DNA from 4 places in the Bacillus sp. SRL337 genome. Region 3 is predicted to be linked to each of the others. Evidence: riboswitches for the same ligand, from Rfam matches in the RefSeq annotation. Region 3 holds a riboswitch; each other region holds the start of a gene.
What was found. Region 3 has a riboswitch for thiamine pyrophosphate ahead of tenA (thiaminase II). Riboswitches for the same ligand answer to the same signal wherever they lie in the genome.
Positions count from the first base shown of each region.

Region 1: another riboswitch for thiamine pyrophosphate. It lies ahead of AC4E8A_RS05955 (ABC transporter substrate-binding protein); the one in region 3 lies ahead of tenA (thiaminase II).
Region 2: another riboswitch for thiamine pyrophosphate. It lies ahead of thiT (energy-coupled thiamine transporter ThiT); the one in region 3 lies ahead of tenA (thiaminase II).
Region 4: another riboswitch for thiamine pyrophosphate. It lies ahead of tenI (thiazole tautomerase TenI); the one in region 3 lies ahead of tenA (thiaminase II).

Region 1 is NZ_OZ481793.1:1,216,049-1,218,252, reverse strand. Features, by position in the region: gene AC4E8A_RS05965 (ABC transporter permease) at 1-143, opposite strand, end outside; gene AC4E8A_RS05960 (thiamine-binding protein) at 143-433, opposite strand; gene AC4E8A_RS05955 (ABC transporter substrate-binding protein) at 448-1,455, opposite strand; TPP riboswitch at 1,589-1,701, opposite strand; gene AC4E8A_RS05950 (aldo/keto reductase) at 1,911-2,204, shown strand, end outside.
Region 2 is NZ_OZ481793.1:739,484-741,687, reverse strand. Features, by position in the region: gene AC4E8A_RS03640 (hypothetical protein) at 1-5, opposite strand, end outside; TPP riboswitch at 584-685, shown strand; gene thiT (energy-coupled thiamine transporter ThiT) at 760-1,356, shown strand; gene AC4E8A_RS03630 (AraC family transcriptional regulator) at 1,403-2,204, opposite strand, start outside.
Region 3 is NZ_OZ481793.1:983,909-986,112, forward strand. Features, by position in the region: gene AC4E8A_RS04785 (ABC transporter ATP-binding protein) at 1-354, opposite strand, end outside; gene tenA (thiaminase II) at 347-1,021, opposite strand; TPP riboswitch at 1,139-1,243, opposite strand; gene AC4E8A_RS04795 (homoserine dehydrogenase) at 1,385-2,204, shown strand, end outside.
Region 4 is NZ_OZ481793.1:2,078,592-2,080,795, forward strand. Features, by position in the region: gene thiO (glycine oxidase ThiO) at 1-210, opposite strand, end outside; gene tenI (thiazole tautomerase TenI) at 203-820, opposite strand; TPP riboswitch at 917-1,022, opposite strand; gene AC4E8A_RS10275 (glutathione peroxidase) at 1,208-1,771, shown strand; gene AC4E8A_RS10280 (SRPBCC family protein) at 1,946-2,204, opposite strand, start outside.

The DNA of each region.
Region 1 (2,204 bases), 230 kb from region 3:
GCTGCAGCTTCACCGGCGATTCGTGACGGGGCTGGCAGCAGCCATGCTGGTATATCGGCCATCTTTACGGCAGTCTCCCAAATAATGAACAAAAGGATGATGACCACGGTAGGCCGCCATCCCCTTGCAAGGAATCTATTCATCATTTATACTTCCCTGTTAATTGATCCATTGAAATTCCGCTTGGCTGATAAAGGATTTTCACTTGGGAGATCACATTCCTGCTCCCCATTTCAATCATTTTTTCATTCATCTTTTCAATTACTTTCATTAAATCGGATAAGTTTCCCTCCATCGTTGTTTCCAGTGGGTGAACCTCAAACTTTACTCCAGCCTCCTGAATCACTGAGATTGCTGCGTCGACATAGGGAATTACATCCTCACCGTTTTTGGTCTTCGGCAGGATTTGAATACTGATCAAGCTGTTTTCCATAAAGGAACCCCCTCTTATTCCGGCAAAAATTCATTGGTGAATGCTTTTTCTGCCTCTAATTCATTTTCCAAAAGTTCATTTTCGAACATCCAGTCTGCATAGTTTTTCCAGACCTCCAGTTTCTGCTCACCCCATCTAGGTGCATCATCTGTATACTTGGATGCCAGCCACTTCTGGCTCTTCATGACCAGATCCGGGTCCAGATCCGGCGCCGCATCGATAAGGATCTTTGCTGCTTCTCCCGGATTATCGATGGCGAAATTATATCCTTTTGAAGCAGCAGATACAAACGCCTCAACCGTTTCGGGATTATCAGAAATCATTTCTTCATTCGTCGTCAATACTGGAGTATAATAATCCAATTTCTCCGAGTAGTCTGTTAGATAAATCATATTGATATCCTGGTTTCTAAGCTCTGCCTCTATGCCTGTCCATCCATAATAAATCCAGGCAAAATCGATGTCTCTTTGGACAGCTGTAAAGAAATCACTGTCACCCATGTTGACGAAATCCACTTTTGATACGTCAGCATTTTCCTGTTTCATGATTGATGCCATGACAGCCTCTTCTACTGGTGAGCCCCATCCGCCATATGTCTTTCCTTCAAAATCCTTTGGTGTTTCGATATTCTTGTCTGCAGGGGAAGCAAATCCGGATGTATTGTGCTGAATGACAGCAGCTATGGAGATGAGCGGAACATCCTGGACCCGTGCCTGTGTCACTCCTTCCTGATAGCCGACACCGAATTCGGCCCTGCCTGAAGCTACGATGGAATCAGCCCCGGCCTCCCCTGGCATGATGATTTCCACATCAAGACCGGCCTCCTCGAAATAGCCTTTTTCCTTGGCAACGTATAATCCGGTATGGTTGGTATTCGGAGTCCAGTCCAACACAACGGAAACTTCTTTCAATTCTTCACTTTCATTTCCTTGCCCCTCTTCTTTCTGCTCGGCATTGTTGTTCTGCCCGCTGCAGCCGGTAATCAAAACAGCAGAAAATAAGGCTAATAGTCCTTTTTTCATTATAGGTTCCTCCTTAAGTGTCAAAAAGTTCGCGAGTATATGATAGAACCTGTTCATATGAGTCATGCAGTGTCTGTGCCCTAATAAAAAAAGCGCCCCGGTGTTTATCCGGGACGCATATTGAAAACAGAATTACCGTTTAGAATATGTTCCCTACGCTGGTCTCAGCCAGATCAGGTTCCAAGGGTCAGTATCTAAAAAAGGATACAATCTCAACCAGCCTTACTGGTCCCCCCACTATTCTCGCATATTTAATTGATTTCCATTCTCTACTTTGACATAAACACCCCTGAATTTCAAGAAATACATCCGGAAGCATCCTTTACCCCTTTAAAGCAGCCGGGGACAGTCCCTCACCGCTTTAAAGGAATAAAGCGACAAGCCCTCTTATTTTGAAGATAAGTCCATACAGGCTATAATGAATGAAAGCGAAAGTGAAAACGAGGAGGATACAAATGGAAAGAATTCAGCTTACCGAAGACCTAACATTCTCCAGGTTGATTCATGGTCATTGGCGCCTGAACGATTGGAACCAATCGAAACAAGAAACGTTGAATTTAATACAAAAAGTTCTGGATACCGGCATTACAACGTTTGATCATGCTGACATTTATGGAAGCTATACTTGTGAAGCTTTATTTGGTGAAGCATTGAGATTAAAACCATCACTCAGAGAGAAGATGGAAATCGTTACAAAATGCGGGATTGTCCTTCCATCCAAACAGCGTCCAGAACACAAAACACATCAT
Region 2 (2,204 bases), 240 kb from region 3:
TGCATAGTTATCTCTCCTAACGTAATGACGGTATTTCTAGTACATTTACCTTTTTAACGGGAATTGAAACGATTTCCGTGAATTTCATTTAAATAGTTTTTTCCAGAAATAAGGCTTACTTCTTTTATCTGGATCCCACTCTCACTACCCGCCCCCCCTGATCCTGGCTGTTTCAGTCCGAATCCACGTCAGAGTCCGACTGATATTCTAATAGCAGCAATCTGTACAAAAGGTCCTTTTATTTAATGGAGGGTACAGGGTATGGAGTCATAATAATCAGGACAGGAATGTGAGGATGGCGGGGGCTGGGTATGAAACGGGAGGATTCGGAGGGTGCGTCTGAGGGATGAGTTTAGGTGATTTTCGCTCCAGCTGTGCGACTCCGGAGGCGTGTGGGGGTACGTTCCGGCGGGCACGTACCCCTGGCCTCACCAGTCCCGCTAGCCCCGCACGAATTCACACACCTTTCGGATCAAACAAAAAACTACTGTAAAAGCAGCAATCTTTTTGAATACACCCAAACAAAAACCCTTTATCTTTTTCCTTTTCCTCTATATAATGGGAATTGACAATTTCATAGTACGTTAACCACAAGGGGAGCGGATTGCTGAGAGTGAACAATGATTGTTCTGACCCTTTGAACCTGTTAGTTAATGCTAGCGCAGGGATGTGGACCGGATGGGCGCCTGATGTCTGTCCGCCTTACATGTTCTCCCTTATGGTTGCCGTATTTCAACTAGGATGAAGGGGGATTTTTTTATGTCAAAAATGAAGTTATTACCAATGATGGAGGCATCTGTTTTTGCAGCGCTTGCTGTGATTCTGGATTTGCTCCCCTCCATCCGGCTGTCACCTGCAATTTCAATTTCCTTTGCCATGGTGCCGATTTTCATCGTGGCATTCAGATGGGGACTGAGGGTCGGATTGGTATCCGGATTTCTCTGGGGCCTGTTGCAAGTGGTGCTTGGAGATATTTATTTTCTTACGCCGCTTCAGTTTGCGATTGAATACTTTGTAGCCTTCACATTTGTCGGATTTGCAGGTCTTCTGTACCGCCCAATCCAGAAAACGCTGCAAACTGGCGACAGGAAAAAACTGCTGGCATGGGTCATCACAGGCATTGTCGTCGGCAGCATTGCCCGTTACTTCTGGCATTTCGTCGCTGGCTTTATTTTCTGGGGTGAAAGCGCGCCAGAGGGCCAATCAGCTGTCATGTACTCGTTTATAGCCAACGGAACAACCGTACTCGGCGCCATCATTTTCTGTTCCATTGTGCTGGTCCTGCTTGCCGGAAGTCTTCCGAGGTTACTAAAAACGAACGATACAGCCCTAAATGTAGATCGTAAAGCATCATAAAGAAAGACGGTATCCTTTAAATCAGGGGTACCGTCTTTCGGCTTTCCTATTCCTTTTTACTGACAGGTATCCAGATTTCACTCCTGAAATCTGGCAAGCTGATGTCCTTCTGTTCATTCCATACGATTTCCGGCCCTTCTGCTTGTTCATAGGATGCAGAGGGAAACCACTCCGAATAGATCCTTCCCCATACATTTTGAAGGGTATCAGGGAACGGTCCTTCTACTTCGAACACAGCCCAGGTCAATGCCGGAACCTCCAACTGAGCCCAATGCTCCGGACACTCCCTGGTAGTCGCTGCCCCTATATAGTGGTCCAGCTCTCCCTTTTCTTCCATCCTTCCTTCCGAAAAATTCCCGGAAGCACTGATGATGCCTGAAGGATCCATGTTGGATAATTGCTTCATCTCTTTGATCATACCGCCATCCAGGCTCCTCCACATTTTTTCTATTTCAGGGTTGACTCCCTCAAAAACAATGGGCACTCTTTTCTTGATCCCTGCAATCCTGAATGACTCTTTTTCTTCCAATCGATAATTCATTTCTACCCCTCCATCTACTGTCAATCGGAAGGTCATTTTCGGAAAAGCTTTTAAAGGTATACCATTTCCTCTTGCTTCAGAAGGTGTTATTCCATGGTACTCCTTAAACGCCCGCGTAAATGCATCAGGAGACTGGTAACCATATTTCAAAGCGGTATCCATCACTCTCAACTCTTTGTCACGCAATTCGGCTGCGGCACATGTCAGACGCCTCCTCCGGATATACTCTGCCAACGTGTAACCGGATAGGTAGGAAAACATCCGTTGAAAATGATACTCCGAACAAAGTGCGTGCCTTGCAGCCTCC
Region 3 (2,204 bases):
CTGATCTTCGGCTTTTTCTTTTTGGACTCCCTGAAGCTGGAGGGGAAGAATTGCATTTTCCATCACGGTCCTCCATGGCAGCAAAAGGTCCTTCTGAGGCATATATCCCACATGTCCAAGCCGGTCCTCGATGGCTTCTCCTTTCAAAAGGATTCTGCCTTCAAGTGGTTGTTCCAAGCCGGTGATCAGCCGGAATAATGTGCTTTTGCCCGAACCGCTCGGACCGATGATCGTAACAAATTCTTTCGGTCTGATAGAAAGAGATAATCGTTCAAGTACTGGAACTGAGTGTGGTATCTTGTCTTGCGGATAAGAAAATGAAATATCCTCGAGTTGGAGCAGGCCGCTATTCATCTGTCGGCCACATCTCTTCTTTATGGACCATATCCCAAAACATGTATTCAAAACGGCTTGTGTTAAGGAAAATCTCTTCAAGGCGGTTCAATTCAGCATCGTCTTTTCCAACGGTTATTTCATTGAGCAGAGCAATAAGCCAGGTTGAAAGTGAACCAAATTCATCTGAGGAATACATCGAAACCCATTCCCCGTAAAATTCATGATTTATGGCTCCCTCCATTTTGCTTAATTCTTTTCCGATTTCCCAATAACTCCACATGCAGGGAAGAAGGGAACAAACCAAATCTGCGAGAGTGCCATTTTCAGAGACGTGCAGCATGTAGTGTGTATAAGCCAGTGTCACAGGAGAAGGCTTTGCATTTTCCAAATCATCTGCAGAGACTCCGAGCCTCTCAGTATATTGACGGTGAAGCGCCATTTCTTCATTCAGTGTGGAATCGAGCAACTTTGCAAATTTCCCCATTGTCCTAGTATCCTTCGCTTTGACAGATCCCAATGCAAACAGTTTAGAAAAGTCCTTTAAATAAACATAATCCTGCACCATGTAAAAACAGAATTTATTCTGGTCGAGTGTTCCTCGCCCGATCCCCTGAACAAAGGGGTGCTGATGGCTTTTTTGCCAGATGGGTTTTGCCTTTTCAAACAATCTGCCGGTAAACTGCATTCCTTCTCCTCCTTTAATTGACAACAAAAAAACCACTTTCAAGAAGAAAGTGGCCAGGTGCAATCTGAATATGTAAAGAGAAACACAGGCAGTAGAATCCCACTGTCTGTCATTGCATACATATGTCCGCCACTTCCCTTCGCTAGTATTACCTAGATCAGGTAGTCAGGGTTAAGACATAGAAATGTCTCTCTCAGCTTTAACGCACCCCTAGTGTTGTGAAAAATTATGAAATTATCGTATATTACATATCTATCATACATTAAATCTTTCTGCAACACTTAAAAAAATATTTATGTTCATGCAGGAATACATGAAAACATGCTGAATACATTTTTAAAATACCAAAAAGGAGGCTGTTAATTGGAAAAGATATCAATAGGACTATTGGGCCTGGGCACCGTTGGCTCAGGGGTAGTGAAGGTAATACGGAACCACCAGGATAAATTGGTTCATGGAGTCGGCTGCTCCGTGCAAATAAAGAAAATTTTAGTGAAGGATGCTGCAAAAGAGAGGGGGGGCGAAGTTGATGCTGCAATGATCACGGTACATTCCGATGAAATCATAGATGATCCGGCCATCGATGTGATCGTCGAAGTAATGGGAGGGATAGAAGAGACGCGCACGCTTCTCCTGAAAGCCCTTGGAAATAAGAAACACGTCGTCACGGCTAATAAGGATTTAATGGCGCTTCATGGTCCGGAACTATTGGAAGCGGCATCAACAAATGGATGCGATTTATTCTATGAAGCCAGTGTAGCCGGGGGGATACCGATTCTCCGGAGTGTCGTTGACGGGTTTGCTTCTGACCATATCCATAAAATCATGGGAATCGTCAACGGGACAACCAACTATATTCTCACCAAAATGAGTGACGAAGGGAAATCGTATCCGGACGCGTTAAGGGAAGCCCAGGAGCTGGGATATGCAGAAGCTGATCCAGAAGCAGATGTGGAAGGGATCGATGCAGCAAGGAAAATGGCGATTTTGTCAACCCTCGGGTTTTCTATGAATGTTGGCCTCAGGGATGTTCGTTGTAAAGGGATTGCCAGTGTAACTCAAGAGGATATCTTTTATGGAAAGCAGCTGGGATATACGATGAAGCTGATCGGAGTGGCCGAAAGAGAAAACGATAGGATTGATGTTTCAGTACAGCCGACACTGGTTTCCGATTCGCATCCGC
Region 4 (2,204 bases), 1.1 Mb from region 3:
CCTGCTCTTGAGTGCAAGCTTTAGCATCGCATCATTTTTATCAATCTCTGCCTGCGCCCCTAACATTCCGGCAGCCGCACGGGAAGCTTCCATTCCGAATTCATTTTTATCAATGATCAAGACGTTCTTTCCACTTTTGGCCTGCTGATAGGCGATGGAGCTGCCAATGATTCCTCCTCCCACCACAATTACGTCATAGGTGTTATTCATCTACTATCATCTCCAATCGGGTTTGATAATCCTTTGCTGCCACAATGGGATCTTCAGCACTAAAGATTCCTGACATTACAGCGATACCTGCACAGCCATGTTTAATAACTTCCCTGGCATTGGATGGCCGAATTCCTCCGATGGCTATAAGGGGGATCGATACGTGTGCAGCGATACTGGTGAACTCAGCGGCTCCTCTTGATGGTATCCCTTCTTTTGAGTCGGTTTGAAAAATATGACCATAGACAAGATAATCAGCTCCTTCTTCTACTGCCTGAAAAGCTTCGGTAAGAGTATGTATCGATTTTCCGACTGACAGTTCTGGAAAGGAGCGTTTAACGGCCGGTACCGGCAGGCTGTGATACCCAAGCTGTATATTCTGAATTCCCAGCGCTGCTGCTGCATCAACCCGATTATTCACGACAAGTTTTTCTGTCGGTATCCCGGTTTCAATCAGTCTCTTGCCTAATTCAAAAATTTGGTTTGCTGTTTTGTCATGCTCCCGGATATGTATGGCATCCACGTAGGGACAGATGTCCAGACAGATCGATGCTGTTTCTTCAATCGTGTTCCTTCCGTTAGTAATGGCATGGAGAACAGGTTTTTTCATAGATAACTCCTTACTAAAAATGTGGGCAAATATAAAAAGCCGCCTCCCGGAATACACGGGAAGGCGGCTTGACTGACAAACTTGTAAAATGGCAATCAATTTCTGCACACACTTCCCTCCGCTAGTATGAACTAGATCAGGTTCTAAGGGTCTTAAAGTACACTTTAATCTCAGCCTTTAAAAGGCTCCCCCAGTGAATTCGGTTCGGCTATTTATTTATATGCATTCTACCATATGAAAATGAAATTTCAAACAATTAATCGGGTAAATTCATTCTACAAAAAAATACTTCGAATTCGAGACATATTGTTTGCATATTTGTATATAGAAATTATAATGAATGTATAATGTTTAATAGTTATATTTTACTATATAGGAGGAATTGAAATGAGCATTTACGACTATTCAGCTTTGGGGATGAACGGAGAGGAAAAAACACTTGAAGATTATAAAGGCAACGTTGTACTAATTGTCAATACAGCTGGGAGATGCGGGTTCACCTATCAGTATGAAGATCTGCAAAAGCTGTATGACCGCTATAAGGACAAAGGATTTGTCATCCTGGGTTTCCCATGCAATCAGTTTGATAATCAGGAACCCGGCTCCAATGAACAAATTCAGAATAGCTGCCTGTTGAACTATGGAGTGAACTTTCCATTATTCCAAAAAATTGATGTGCGCGATGAAAAGATGCATCCGCTGTTTAACTATCTGACACATCAGAAACCATTTGAAGGGTTCAACAAATTTCACCCTGTTGCTAAAATTCTGATCCCCCTTCTAAATGCCAAGCATCCAGAATACCTTACCGATGATTATTCTATCAAATGGAACTTCACCAAGTTCCTGATTGACAGCAACGGAGAAGTAGTAAAACGGTTTGAATGCACAACCGATCCCATCGATATGGAACAAGATATTGAGAACCTCCTGGCATCTGAGACAGTATAAAGGAAAACAGCAAAAGGACAAGCCGCAGGGCTTGTCCTTTTGTATGTGGCGGGTCTCCGGCCATTTTATTAAAGCGTAGATAGGCAGGCATAGAATAGTTTAAAGGTCTTTATTTGCTAATCTTCCATGTTGCATATGAGTATACATATCTCGCCTTTGGGAAAATTTGATCGATCAGCCATGAACTAGTGATGCTCTAAGGGTGTTAATGCCATTTTCTGTATAAGCTTTTAAACACGTCAACATATAGACCCATCCTTCCTTTTGTGCAAGCATTATTTCCAATTCTGCAGGATCATCGTTAAATCCGGATTCTGTCACTTTGATGATGGTGGATTCATTCTTCTGTTCAGTCAGGGTAATACTAACAGTTGTAGGATGCTTTGGGTCTCCCCAGGTGAATACAATATTATATGGCTCTTGAATTTCCAAT